One region of the Paenibacillus sp. FSL F4-0125 genome, then DNA from elsewhere that is predicted to be linked to it. Evidence: riboswitches for the same ligand, from Rfam matches in the RefSeq annotation. Region 1 holds a riboswitch; the other holds the start of a gene.
What was found. Region 1 has a riboswitch for glycine ahead of NST74_RS29220 (amino acid permease). Riboswitches for the same ligand answer to the same signal wherever they lie in the genome.

Region 1 (7,383 bases):
GATGATATTTGCTCCTGCTATAGGGCCGACTCTTGCGGGATTTGTTGTCGAATACCATTCTTGGCGCTGGTTATTTATCGGCCTCATCCCACTTGTCATCCTTGTTATAGCGTTGGCATTCAAGTATTTAGTGAATGTATCTGAGACCTCTAAGTCGAAGCTTGATGTAGTAAGTGTTCTTTTATCAACCGTCGGATTCGGCCTGATCTTATACGGCTTCAGTAGTGCAGGCAGTAAAGGCTGGGACGATGCAATAGTGATTCTGACCTTAGGGATTGGGATTGCTGTAACGGCTGTATTCTGTATAAGACAAATCAAGTCTGATGATCCACTGCTAAACTTGTCTGTCTTCAAAAATAAAGTCTTTACGATGACGTCTCTTATTAACGTATTGATCACGATGATGATGTACGCAGATATGATTTTATTGCCTATTTATCTGCAAAATGGCCGTGGTTTCACAGCGTTTGATGCAGGATTGCTCTTGCTGCCGGGGGCACTTGTAAATGCGTTCATGTCGCCCGTCACCGGAAAATTATACGACCGTTTTGGTGCCAAGCCGCTATTCATTATTGGTTTACTCTTTATTATTCCATCTATGTGGGCGGTAACCGATTTGTCTCAATCGACAACCTATATGTATCTAATGATTCGTACCATTGGTCTCCGAATTGGATTAAGCTTCATCACTATGCCACTCAATACAGCCGGACTAAATGCGTTGCCCAAACAACTAGGTACGCATGGTACAGCAGTGAACAATACCGTTCGTCAAATTGCCGGAGCTATTGGTACTGCTGTCGTAATTACAATTTATACAGTGCAGGCAACAAGTCATGCGGCCACAGTGATGCAGAGCAATCCCTCTACTACTCCTGAAACCCTTAAATCCCTAGCATCCATTCTAGGGGCGAGTGACTCCTATTACTTCATGATGATTTTATCCGTTGCCGCTTTTGTTATAACATTATTTATGCCTATGAAGAGCAAGATCACGATTGAAAAGAAAGCAAACCTAGCTAGCGAAGAATAGACTCATAAAGTGGAACGTCAAAAGGACAGCTGCTCGCTGTCCTTTTGCATTATTCTCATAGCTATTTTCAGCTCACTAGCTTTAGTTTCAGCCCCGCATCCCCTAGTAGCCGCTACTTAATGTCTGCCTCACACTAGCTTAATTACTTTTCCCCTTCTTACCTCTAATCGAATACAGGATGAATAATAAAATAAACCAGATCGGAGTACACAATAAAGCCGGGCGTGTCTCTCCAGCGAACAGCATAATGATCAGTATTCCAGCGAACAAGGTTAAGACAATATAATTAATAGCCGGTGTGAACGGTGCTTTGAATTTGGAATTCATCTGTAAATCTGGCCGGGTTTTCTTGTACTTAATATGGCAGATGAGCACAATGCCCCACACCCATATAAAACAAATGGCGCTAATCGTTGTCACGATTCCAAAAGCCTGCTCCGGAATAAGTTTACTCAACAGAGCTCCTACAGATATGACAATTGTAGAAATGAATAACGAGTTACCTGGTACATGGTTTTTATTCAGTTTGCCCAAATGAGGAGACGCCTGGTTATTTCTACTCAAATTATAGAGAATTCGGCTTGTTGAGAACATCCCACTATTACAAGCGGAAGCCGCTGAGGTTAGTACAACAAAATTAATAATCCCTGCGGCAATTGGAATCCCTACTAAAGTAAAGGTTTTTACAAAAGGACTTTCTGCCGGACTAAGCTCCGTCCAAGGGTTAATGCATAGCAGGACGAAAAGCGCGCCGACATAGAAAAATAGAATCCGTAAAGGAATTTTATTAATTGCAGACGGGATATTTTTCTCCGGATCCGCTGTTTCCGCTGCTGATACACCCACCAACTCCACACCGACATAAGCAAATACAACCATTTGAAAAGAGAATAAGAAGCCTGATATGCCGTTCGGAAAAAAGCCCCCATGCTCCCATAGATTCCGTATCGTCACCGATCCTGCATCCGTCTTAAACCCTATGATCAGTAAAATGACCCCAAGACCAATCAAGGCGAGAATCGTAATTACCTTAATTAAAGCAAACCAAAATTCGAGTTCCCCAAAACTTTTTACAGTTAATAGATTAAGTCCTAATAACACGACTAGACAGGCTATGGCAGGAACCCATTGCGGGATATCAAACCAATATTGTACATATACGCCAACAGCGATGACATCAGCCATAGCCGTCATGATCCAGCAAAACCAATAGGTCCAACCGGTAATGAATGCGACCCGTGATCCAAGGTAGTCTTCAGCAATATCCGTAAACGATTGATAGCCCGCTTTAGATAATAGGAGCTCTCCCAGTGCTCTCATCACAAAAAACACAGCAATACCCACGATTAAATACGTGATCATAATAGATGGGCCTGCCTTCTCTATCGCCTTGCCTGATCCCAAGAATAATCCTGTACCGATGGTGCCGCCAATAGCAATAAGTTGAACATGCCGATTGGCCAGCTCTCTCTTTAATTCTGGTTGTACCATACCTAGTTCCCCCTTGTGAGTACAATAAATTGGAATAAAAAAGAGAGATTGGATGTCATCCAATCTCCCAGATCGTAAGAATATCAAATAATATTTGCCTACTGATGTCGATCAGCATGACAAATATATATTCAGTACTCTTCTGTCCTTTTGCCTGAGATTGTGAACCCTTCGGCGCCGCGGAATTTCCGCGGTCTCTCCAGAAGCTGCTCCAGCTAAAGTGTAATCCTTAGCCATCATAGCTCGTGAATTATGAAGTTGATAAAGCGGTAACGCAGTAAAGCTGTTCTGATATTCTAACATATTACTTCTGATGTGAGTGTTAATCTGTGATAAAAGTCTCAAGAATTTAAAGTAAGCCTCATGAACATACTACTTTTTGAAAAACAAAAAGCTAAAGGAGTATGCTAATGAAAGCCGCTGTAGTAAAACAATTTAAAGAAAAGTTAGAACTACAAGACGTACCTAAACCAAAACCCGGACACAAAGAAATCCTTGTCCATATTCAGGCATGCGGAGTGTGTCATACTGATTTGCATGCTGCTCATGGCGATTGGCCTGTTAAACCGAAACTGCCTCTTATTCCCGGACATGAAGGCGTTGGCATTATTGAAGAAATAGGTGAAGGAGTTACACACTTAAAGGTAGGGGACCGAGTAGGAATTCCGTGGCTGTATTCTGCTTGCGGTCATTGCGAATATTGTCTCACAGGAAGAGAGACCCTTTGTCTGGATCAGCAAAATTCCGGATATTCCGTAGATGGCGGATATGCAGAATATTGTGTGGCAGCTGCCGATTATGTAGTGAAGGTTCCTGATAATCTAAGCTTCATTGAAGCGGCACCTTTATTTTGCGCTGGCGTTACGACCTATAAAGCTTTGAAAGTATCAGGTGTAAAGCCAGGTGAATGGGTAGCTATTTTCGGTATCGGAGGATTGGGTCATCTAGGTGTACAATATGCAAAGGTGATGGGAATGAACGTAGTGGCCATCGACACTTCAGATGAAAAGATGGAGCTTGCGAAACAGCTTGGTGCAGACAAAACCGTAAACGCATTAAAAGAGGATGCGGCCGACTGGATTCAGAAAGAAATCGGTGGTGTTCATGGAGTCGTTTGTACAGCAGTGGCGAAAAAAGCATTCGACCAAGCCTACCGGGCCATTCGCCGCGGCGGTACCTGCGTCATGGTTGGGCTGCCTCCTGAATCCATGGATGTTCCGATCTTTGATACGGTTTTAAACGGTACAAAGGTAGTCGGTTCGATAGTCGGCACTCGCAAAGATTTACAAGAAACATTACAATTCGCTGCAGAAGGAAAAATCAAAACCATTATTGAGACACGTAAGTTAGAAGAGATTAATGAGATCTACGATCTTATGTTAGAAGGCAAAATCAATGGTCGAATCGTCCTTGATATGACGAAATGATCAAGAATCTAATTAGAAATTGTAACAATAAACCCGATAGAGAACACATTGATAAGTGTTCTTTATCGGGTTTAACCATACATTTCATAGAGATGATGTGTAAATTTATGCCTAATTATTAGTGTACTATTTTATAACTCTACCAGCTGAACCTTACCTAAGTTGAGCAGAGGATTATGATAGCAAATTAATTTTTTTGTATTATACTTCACATGCACCAATATTTTACAGTGATAAGCTTACTAGTATATGCCTTATACCACTTTAGGAGGTAATATAATGAGCAAATACGACGAAGCTATGATGCTGCTGGAAAAACAAGTCGGTAACAAGGACGGTCTGATCACTCTGTCCACCATCGCGCTGGAACCGGGGGCTAACGGCAAAAGCCGTCCTGCCGCCCGCATTGTGGACGCCTATTATGAGGACGGCGCGTTCTACACTGTCACTTACGCGACCTCAGGTAAGATGCAGCAGATCGCCCAAAACCCCGAAGTCGCTGTTTGTATCATCGTCGAAAACTTTACGGCCGATGGTATCGGTGAAAACCTGGGCTGGGTATGTGACGAAAAAAACGCCGAAATGATGACAAAGCTGCGTACAATATTCGCCGAGTGGTATAACGAGGCCAATAACGACGAAGACCCTAACACCTGCCTGCTGCGCATTCGCCTGACAAAGGGCCTGTGGAATGACGCCCATAAAGGGATCAGAAATGAGATTGATTTTATCAATAAGACGGCAATTTAATGAATGAAAATAGACATTTGATAGCAGATAATTTTGCTCAAAGGGAGTGTCCGCACACTTCCTTTTTTCGTGTTACGCATTAAACGTCTAAGAAGACGCCTTCCCAGTTTGCAGTTCATCACGTAGACGCCTAATGTCCTTGACCGGGGGATGGCCATACATACGCGCGTATTCGCGACTAAAGTGCGAGGGGCTTTCATAGCCGACTTGAAAAGCGGCGTCAGCCGCTTCTATTGCTGTTGAATAGAGCAAACGGCGCGCCTCCTGGAGCCTTAGCTGCTTCTGATACTGGATCGGGCTCATTGCGGTTACTTCCTTGAAGTAATAATACAAAGACGAGGCGCTCATACCGGCCTCAGCAGTTAATTCGTCAATGTGCAGGGGCATCGCGAAATCGCGGTTTATCCGCTTGATCACCATTGTGATTCGCTGCGCATGGCTACCTAGCAAGGCAAACTGCTTGAGGACGGTGCCCTGCTCGTCCTGAAGAACCCGGTAAACAATCTCCCGTATCGCGTACGGTGCAAGTACCGGAATATCGTCCGGTGTATCTAACAGCTGGACAAGCCGCAGTAAGGCGTCATGAAGCGTATCGCTCATCCGGTTTATGTACAGCCCGCGCCCAGATTGAGGCTTAGCTCTCTCGACTGTAACGGAGGCTTGGATAACTTCAAGAATTTGGTCCATGTCAAATTGCAGCTGAAGGCTTAAATACGGCGTTTCCGGTGCAGCCTCCATAACCTGTCCGGTAATCGGCAAATGGACGGAAGCCACCAAATAGCTGTTTGGGTCATATCGGTAACTCTCCTGACCCAGCATAACGAGCTTCGAGCCCTGGGCCACAACGCACAGCGAGGGTTCATAGACTGAATAGACCGGCTCGGATGCCCGGGAAGAGCGAGTGAAACGCAAGGCAGGAATCAACGTCTCATGGGTGCCGTCTTGTTTCGCGAACCGCTCGATCATTTGTACTAATTGTTCCTTCCGCTTCACGGATCTTTCACCCATTCGATCTTCCCCTTATTTGTTGAATTTAACAACTTAACTTTATATTATTTTGGAGGATTAGGCAATAAAAGCGGACCATTTGTCTACCGCCTTTTTTAGAATCCGTTCATAATGAAATTGTGGATAAGTGATCCACTTGGAGGTTATGACAATGATTAAGGTCCTAGAAGGAGTGAGTGAAATGAATAATACCGAACATGAAAATCGGCAACCCTATGTTGGCATGTGGGTGACCGCGGACGGCTATATCCGGCACGAGCTGCTGCCAAGCAGAAGGTACGACGAAGCCCGCGGCGACCGCAAGAGCGCTTATCAAGGAAAATATACCATCGAAGGCAATCATATCGAATATGTAGATGATACAGGCTTTACAGCAGATGGGGATTTTGTCGACGGGGTGCTGTACCATGGAGGTATGGTCCTGTATCGGGAAGAACACAAAGAGGGGGGCAAGAAATAATGTCTGCACTTAATGAAAAAGTTATTGTTATTACTGGGGCAAGCAGCGGGATCGGAGAGCAAACAGCCCGTCTACTCGCAAGTAAGGGCGCTCATATTGTCATCGGGGCCCGTCGTTTGGAAAGACTGAAGACCTTGGTATCTGACATTCGGGCGGAAGGAGGTTCAGTCGAGTATCAACAGCTCGACGTGACGGATCTTGATCAGATGAAAGCGATCGTCCTCATGGCGCAGAGTCGGTTCGGACGGCTTGATGTTATCGTAAACAATGCTGGGGTGATGCCGCTCTCACCAATCGAGGCTTTAAAAATCGATGAGTGGAACCGCATGATCGATGTTAATATACGTGGCGTTCTTCATGGCATTGCTGCCGGACTACCGATCATGAAGGCGCAAGGTTTCGGCCAATTCGTAAATGTGGCTTCCATCGGTGCCTATGAGGTGTCCCCGACCGCGGCGGTCTATTGCGCTACCAAATATGCCGTTCGGGCTATCACCGAAGGATTACGGCAAGAGGTAGGGAGTACTATCCGTGCAACCCTCGTGTCACCGGGCGTGACGGAGTCTGAGCTTGCCGACAGCATCACAGACGAAGGGGCAAAGCAACTAATGAAGGAGTATCGCCGTATTGCTCTTCCAGCCTCCGCCATCGCCCGCTCCATAGCATATGCAATCGAGCAGCCAGAGGGCGTCGATGTGAATGAGCTCGTTATCAGACCGGCTTCGCAGCTTGTTTAAACAGCAATAAACAATTATCTATTTGTAATATGTGTATCTTGGATAATAGTAGGTAAAAAACATAAATTGCATAACAAAGAGAACAACCCATGGGCTGTTCTCTTTGTTATGCCTCAGAAGCAGGTGAACGAGCGGATTTGATTCAAATCAATACCGAAGTACCCCCAGAATAAACCGAACCATCTGAACCCTGCTATTGAATTACGCCCGACGAATACTGGGAAAAACCAGAATTGCTCGCCGTTATTCAACCAAACGTATGTGTTGCGGAACATGCAGCGTCTGATCGAACCGGGGTCAATGGCAAATGTAGTAGCCGACATTTGCGGTACGAATTGTGTAGGAGGAGCCGTCGGCGCTTGAACACCTCCCGGCGTTGGAAAAAATCCCATATGTGATCGCTCCTTTCAATGATTAGGCATAATCATATGCATTCGCGGAAAGGTCGCTTGGGCTAACACATAGGAAAAACAACAA
Region 2 (7,383 bases), 470 kb from region 1:
CAAGATCAACCATCCCTTTATCCGTGGAAGGGATCGTAATCGTTTCAAGTCCTGCTGCTGAAGCACTAGCAGGGTTGGTGCCATGCGAGGAGTCCGGCACAATAACCTTCGTGCGGCTCTCGCCGCGGCTTTCATGGTAGGCGCGGATCATCATGAGACCGGTCCATTCACCATGCGCACCTGCGGCTGGCTGTAAAGATACAGCATCCATGCCGGTTAATGCGGACAAGTCATTTTGGAGGGTATACATTAATTCCAGTGCACCCTGAATACTTTCTTCCGGTTGGTACGGGTGGATTTTAGCTAGGCCTACGATGCGGGCAACATCTTCGTTAATCTTCGGATTGTATTTCATCGTACACGAACCTAGCGGATAGAAGCCATTGTCTACACCGAAGTTACGGCGTGAAAGCGAAGTGTAGTGGCGAATGACATCCACTTCCGATACTTCTGGGAGTACGACGGGTTCACTACGTAGCAGGTTTTGCGGAATGAGCGTTTCAATGCTCTCTTCCTGCGGCACATCGCAAAGTGGCAAGGAATAGGCCGAACGGCCGGGACGACTTAATTCAAAAATTAGACTTTGCTCCGGTTTCATAAACAGCCCTCCAGTGCGCTAGCGAATTGATCGATTTCGTTTTTGCTTCTTTTTTCCGTAACGGATATCAGCATTTGTCCAGAAAGTTCGGGATAATCACGGCCCAGATCATAACCGCCGAGATAACCTTCCTTCAGCAGCTTGGAATTAATTGCGCTCACGCTGCTTCCTTCAGGAAGCTTCACGACAAACTCGTTAAAGAATGGGGAGGAGAAGGTAAGCTCAGTACCTGTTAGTCCACTAAGTTTATTAGCGGCGTAATGGCTTTTGCGAATGTTCAACTCGCCAACTTCACGCATACCTTCTTTGCCCATAACGGACAAATAGACGGACGCGCAAAGAGCTAGCAGCGCCTGATTGGAGCAAATGTTCGATGTCGCTTTTTCACGGCGAATATGCTGTTCGCGAGCTTGAAGTGTCAGAACGAAGCCGCGTTTACCGTTACGGTCAACGGTTTGACCGACGATACGGCCCGGCATACGGCGCATCAAATGTTCCGCTACGGCGAAGAATCCACAAGTTGGACCACCGAGGGAGGCTGGAATACCGAGTGGCTGAGCATCACCGACTACGATGTCGGCTCCAAGCTTACCCGGTGTTTCAAGTACGCCAAGAGCAATCGGATTTGCACTGACGACGAACAATCCTTTAACCGCATGGATTAGCGGCTCAACAGAGCTTAGGTCTTCGATGCAGCCAAAGAAGTTAGGCGATTGCATCAGTACTGCTGCGGTATCTCCATCAATGGCTTCAGCAAGCATCGCCTGATCGGTAACTCCGTCTTTATAGTCAATCTCTACCACTTCAAGACCCCAGGCATTAGCCGATGTGCGTAGTACTTGACGTGCTTCAGGATGAACGGTGCGGGAGACGATTATTTTTTTACGTTTGGTAGCACCAGCTGCGAGGACTGCTGCTTCGGATAATGCGGTTGCGCCATCATACATACTGGCATTAGCTACTTTCATACCGGTTAGTTCACAAATATAGGATTGGAATTCGAAGATCGCTTGCAGCTCACCTTGGCTGATCTCCGGTTGATAAGGAGTGTAGGCAGTGTAGAATTCAGAACGGGAAATGACATGGTTGATCACCACAGGGATGTGATGGTCATATAATCCGGCGCCGAGGAAGCTGGCGTGAGAATCAAAGTCGGCATTTCGGTCAGCCAGACCTTTCATGTGACGAAGCAGGGCGTATTCATCGAGTGGTTCAGACATCGGCATAGTGCCTTGAAAACGGACGGCTTCAGGAATATCGGAGAACAGCTCATCTATGGACTGAATCCCGACGGCTTCCATCATCTCTTCGCGGTCCTGTGCAGTCATGGGCAGATAACGGTGCTTCATTAAGGTTTCACTCCTTGGCTTTTTTAAAATATAAGACAGTAGAATTTTCAGGCTATACTTTATCCTTCTATTTCTCGCTTAAAAGCTCACCGTCCTTATATGGACGCTAAAGGCGTTTATACTTGTAAAAAGGGGCCTTAATCACGACAGCCTTAAGCTGTTTGCCGCGGATCTCTACGTAAACCTCTGTACCTATTTCACTATAAGCTGTATCAAGCAGAGCTAATCCCAAGTTACGCTTCAACGTTGGCGATTGTGTTCCGGTTGTGACCTCTCCGATTTTAACGCCGTCTGCATAGACGGGGTAATGGGAGCGCGGAATACCTCGATCAATCATCTCTAGGCCGACAAGGCGGCGGGGAAGACCGGCTTCTTTTTGCTGCACTAACGCATCACGACCGATGAAGTCTGCTTTGTCTAGTTTCACGAAGAACTGCAATCCTGCTTCAAGCGGCGTGATATCAGCTGAGAGTTCCTGACCGTACAGCGGCAATTTCGCTTCAAAACGCAGGGTATCCCGTGCGCCCAGGCCAGCAGGTGTTAATCCATGAGGAGCACCCGCAGCAAGAAGCCCGTTCCATAACGCTCCTGCACCATCCAGCGAAGCGTAGATTTCGAAGCCATCTTCACCGGTATAACCTGTACGGGAGATCAATACTTCTACACCGCAGACGGTAGCGTGTTCGATGAAGTGGAAAGTCTTGAGGGCTGAGATAGGAGTATCAGTAACTTCCGCGAGTATAGTCTCTGCCAGCGGACCTTGCAAGGCAAGTAAAAGCGTCTCATCGGAGACATTAGTGAGTGTGACTTCACCGAATTCAGAGGTCAGGTGCTCATTCAGCCACTGAAAGTCCTTATCGATGTTGGAGGCATTAACGACGAGCATATAACGACCTTCGCTTAGTCGATACACGAGTAAATCGTCTACAACTCCGCCGTTTGGATAACAGAGCAGCGTATATTGTGCCGAACCATCGGTGAGGCGGCTGACATCGTTAGTCGTCATCTTTTGCAAAAAGGCTTCTGCACCGCTCCCGATCACCATGAATTCACCCATATGCGATACATCGAACAGTCCAGCCTGCTGGCGAACGGCTTCATGCTCCTTCACGATACCTGTAAATTGTACTGGCAGCTCCCAGCCGCCAAAATCAATGCATCTGGATTCCGCATAAGCGGAATAGAGATCATAAAAAGGCGTTCTTTTCAAAGCATCCATGTCGTCACTCCCCTTGATCTGATTACATACGAAAAAAGGACAGGCAGAAGCAATCATGCATAAATGCACTAATCGCTTTCTGCTCTGTCCTTTGTACCTGAGAGTTACCCTGCGTAACTAACCTGCAAGTTTCCCCGTTGGTGACCTGACGCACCTTCGCCCTGCGTCTGATGCTCTCCAGAGATACGTCCGACAAAGGTCCTTTTGCCTGAGAGATTCACCCTGTTAGGGTTTACTCCTTCGGCGCCGTCTTCAAGTGAGACAGTCTCTCCCTATGCCATCATCCGCAACTGTATTTGTTTCAAATATAAGAAAGTATATGTTTCACATTATACATTATCCTTATATTTCTTCGAGAAACGGTTATCGTCTATAAAAAGACGACATCGTTGTTTCTTCTTGTATGTCTCCATTAAACGGGTATAGGAGGGCGCTGTCAACAAGAAAAAGTCAAAAAAACGACAAATTTATTTTACTGTTAGTAATATTGACATTATGCTCTGGGATCACTTAGGCTATAACTAAATTTAGAATTCCAATTTGGAAATGAGGCGGCTTGAAATGAGTGAAGTTTTAGATAACCTTCTTTACAGCGAAGAGCATGAGTGGGCACAGCAAGTGGAAGGACGCGTAGTACGTGTTGGGATTACGGATCATGCTCAGCATTTGTTAGGCGATATCGTATTTGTGGAATTTCCAGAAGTGGGCTCGGCCATTTCAGCCGGTGACAGCGTAGGTAGTATCGAATCCGTTAAGACTGTATCGGAATTGTATTCACCCGTCTCTGGGACGGTTACCAAGATTAATGACGGATTAGAAGCAAGTCCAGAGCTGATCAATGATAAGCCGTATGGCGAAGGTTGGATCTTTGAAATTGAAGTAGACGGAGAGTATGCTGATGCTGTAAAAGGTTTGCTTGATGCAGCCGGATACCGAGCATTGGTAGGAGAGTAATTAAGGTTTTTTTACTGTATATTAATTTCATCGCGTGTGATTTTTGTAGCAGCAAGTTTCTGTGATTTGGGGACTTGCTGTTTGGTGTTTCTTATGGGAGCATCGGATAACTTTGCGTTAGATCTTCGATTCTGTTGGGAATTGTGGAAATTTTCTTGGAATCAAATTTACTGATATGAAATGAGGGAAAACCTCCCTGATTTTAGACGTTTTTAGCGCGAAAATATGATTTTTAGGGAATTCCTCCTTAAAAATCTCGGTAAAACCACTATTTCCGACGAAAAAGAGTAATAATCGGGGAGGAATTCCCTAATTACGCGCCTGAATAAGATAATAAGTAAATAATTAGGGAGGTTTTCCGTAATTAGTGTGGCGGTTCTATTATGGTAGTATTTTTAAGCAGTTTCTGAATTGTTATTATGCTGCAATTTTTAACGCTTAATTATCAATAATTGATTAGTTCTAAACTTACTCACCTTCTTGAAGCTGCCGCAGCACAATGATCTCTACACGGCGGTTCTTTTGCTTACCTGCTGCTGATATGTTTTCCGCTGTGGGCTGGGTATCAGCATAACCCGCGTATTGAAAATTGTCGGGATTCAACCCTTCATGATCTAAGAAAAAGCGCAGCACTGACAGCGCACGAGCACCTGATAGCTCCCAGTTGTCGTTATAGTGCGAAGCCGAAGATACTGGCGTATTATCGGTATGTCCCTCAATGCTAATCTTTGCGCCGATGTCTTTGAATAAACCAGACAACTGCTGAAGGGCAGGAAAGGCTGGAGATTTCAAATTAGCTTTACCCGCATCAAAGAGAAAACGGTCACTGAGGGTGATTTCTATCCCTTGTGGTTTGTCAGCAACAAATATTTGTTCTCCGAGATTATTTGCCTCGACATATTGGGTGATCACACCCATTAATTCAGCAAGCTTTGCCTCTTGTTCTCGAAATGCCAGCTCACGTGCCGAAGGTGCTTCGTTCTCCGTTTGTTCAGCAGATCCATCATTCGGTCTCGCAGTTGCAGCTGCGTTCCCACCATTCCCGTCCACACTGTTCTGTCTGCTCTCAGTTGTCTTCCCAGCATCTAAAATGCCATTCCCACCGTCAAGAACAGTGCTTCCAGACTTGAAGGTCTCGGATAACGAGCCCGTCACAATATTATATTTGTCCGTGTCCAGGCTGCTCATCGCATACAATATAACGAAAAATATAAGCAAAAGTGTAATTAGATCAGCATAAGTAATCATCCAGCGGTCGCGGCTTTCCCGAGTCTCTACACGCCGCTTTCGCCGGTATCTTTGTCTCATAGAAGACCTCTAGTTTCTGCGCGGTCATTCGTGTCCGTGTCTGAGATGAATGAGTTTAATTTTTTACGAACGAGCAAGGGGTGATCTCCGTTCTGCAAAGAAAGAATGCCGACAAGCAGCATTTCCATACTATGTAACTCACTTTGACTGCGGGATTTAATTTTGGAAGCGATGGGTAAAAATATTAAATTAGCGATAGCGACACCGTACAGTGTTGCGGTAAATGCAACTGCGATAGAAGTGCCCAGATTTGAAGGGTCTGTAAGGTTGCCTAGCACACGAATGAGACCCATCACCGTCCCGATAATTCCCATTGTAGGAGCATACCCACCAGCGGCTTCAAAAATTTTGGCGTAGCTCTCATGCTTCAGTTCCTTAGCGTCCATTTCCAGTTCAAGAATTTGCCTAACCTGTTCTGGGTCAGTGCCGTCGACAATCAGAAGTAGACCTTCGCGTGTAAAAGGATCTGGATGTATTTCTGCTTGTTTTTCTAACATTAACACACCGCCGCGACGCGCCACGGTTGCCATTGAAATGAGTTCTTCTGCTTTTTCTACATCACGATCAGGGTTGCTGCCGAAGGCCATGCGCAGTGCTGTTGGGATGGAGCGTAGCTTAGATGCCGGGAAACTGATCATAACGGCGGCAAATGTACCTCCGAAGACAATCAAAGCTGCATTAAGCTGCAGCAGTCCTGAGAGGCTTCCGCCTTCCCAGAGATAGCCGCCGATTAACGCAGCCAGTCCAGCCAATAGGCCGATTATTGAGGTGATATCCATGCTTTAAGCTCCTAACATTTCTATGTATTATGGTTTGCATCGATTTCATCAACACTGTATAATGAACGGGAACACATATTCTTATCTTCCATATTTTTTAATTATAAGGAAGTATAAGTTTCACGTTATACTTTAACCCTTATAATTCTCGCACAAACACTTAACGTCTTTTAGAGACGCCAAAGGCGTTTTAGCTTGCCATCGTATGGAGAGAGAACATTCAGACAACAATTATAATATATTAATCTAGTTTAGACGATAGAGGGGAGACGGGCAAATGAGTGATATTGTCGTCAGTACAAAGACTTTTGAATTGGAGTCCGAGTATACACCCCAGGGCGATCAGCCTCATGCCATAGAGGAACTATTACAAGGCATCCGGCAGGGCAAGAAGCACCAGACGCTGCTGGGCGCAACGGGTACAGGTAAGACGTTTACCGTTGCACAAGTCATTTCCAAATTAAACCGCCCAACGCTAGTTATTGCGCACAACAAGACTTTGGCTGCCCAACTGGCGAGTGAGTTTAAGGAGTTTTTTCCACATAATTCGGTAGACTATTTCGTCAGCTACTACGACTATTACCAACCAGAGGCGTATATTCCCTCCTCCGATACTTATATCGAGAAAGACTCCAGTATTAATGAAGAGATTGATAAATTGCGCCACTCCGCAACGAGCTCCTTGTTCGAACGGCGTGACGTTATTATTGTGGCGAGTGTGTCTTGTATTTACGGCCTCGGTTCGCCGATGGAATACGGAAGCTTGCTTTTGTCGTTGCGGGTAGGGATGGAGAAGCCTCGAAATGAGATTTTGAGCAGACTAGTGGATATTCAGTACCAGCGTAATGATATCAATTTTGTACGCGGAACCTTCCGTGTACGCGGTGATGTGGTTGAGATTTTCCCGGCATCTCAGGGTGAGCATGCCATTCGAGTCGAATTGTTCGGTGATGAAATTGAGCGAATCACTGAGATTGATGTGCTGACGGGTGAACTGATCGGGGAACGCGATCATGTCGCTATTTTTCCGGCGTCTCACTTTGTTACCAAGGAAGAAACGATGCGAGTGGCACTGGTCAACATTGAGAAGGAGCTGGAAGATCGCTTAACGGTCCTTCGTGACGCAGGTAAACTTCTGGAAGCTCAACGTCTGGAGCAGCGAACACGTTATGATAT

Region 2: it holds a riboswitch for glycine, as region 1 does, so the genes downstream of both, gcvT (glycine cleavage system aminomethyltransferase GcvT) here and NST74_RS29220 (amino acid permease) in region 1, are expected to answer to the same signal.

What each region holds. Positions count from the first base shown of each region.
Region 1 is NZ_JBBOZJ010000001.1:6,550,788-6,558,170, forward strand. Features, by position in the region: partial or broken gene NST74_RS29215 (DHA2 family efflux MFS transporter permease subunit) at 1-1,033, shown strand, start outside; gene NST74_RS29220 (amino acid permease) at 1,172-2,524, opposite strand; glycine riboswitch at 2,657-2,737, opposite strand; gene adhP (alcohol dehydrogenase AdhP) at 2,935-3,951, shown strand; gene NST74_RS29230 (pyridoxamine 5'-phosphate oxidase family protein) at 4,231-4,701, shown strand; gene NST74_RS29235 (AraC family transcriptional regulator) at 4,789-5,709, opposite strand; gene NST74_RS29240 (Atu4866 domain-containing protein) at 5,891-6,169, shown strand; gene NST74_RS29245 (SDR family oxidoreductase) at 6,169-6,906, shown strand; gene NST74_RS29250 (transporter) at 7,020-7,298, opposite strand.
Region 2 is NZ_JBBOZJ010000001.1:6,082,425-6,089,807, reverse strand. Features, by position in the region: gene gcvPB (aminomethyl-transferring glycine dehydrogenase subunit GcvPB) at 1-598, opposite strand, end outside; gene gcvPA (aminomethyl-transferring glycine dehydrogenase subunit GcvPA) at 595-1,947, opposite strand; gene gcvT (glycine cleavage system aminomethyltransferase GcvT) at 2,054-3,166, opposite strand; glycine riboswitch at 3,353-3,450, opposite strand; gene gcvH (glycine cleavage system protein GcvH) at 3,728-4,120, shown strand; gene NST74_RS27195 (flagellar motor protein MotB) at 4,589-5,428, opposite strand; gene NST74_RS27190 (flagellar motor protein) at 5,425-6,207, opposite strand; gene uvrB (excinuclease ABC subunit UvrB) at 6,485-7,383, shown strand, end outside.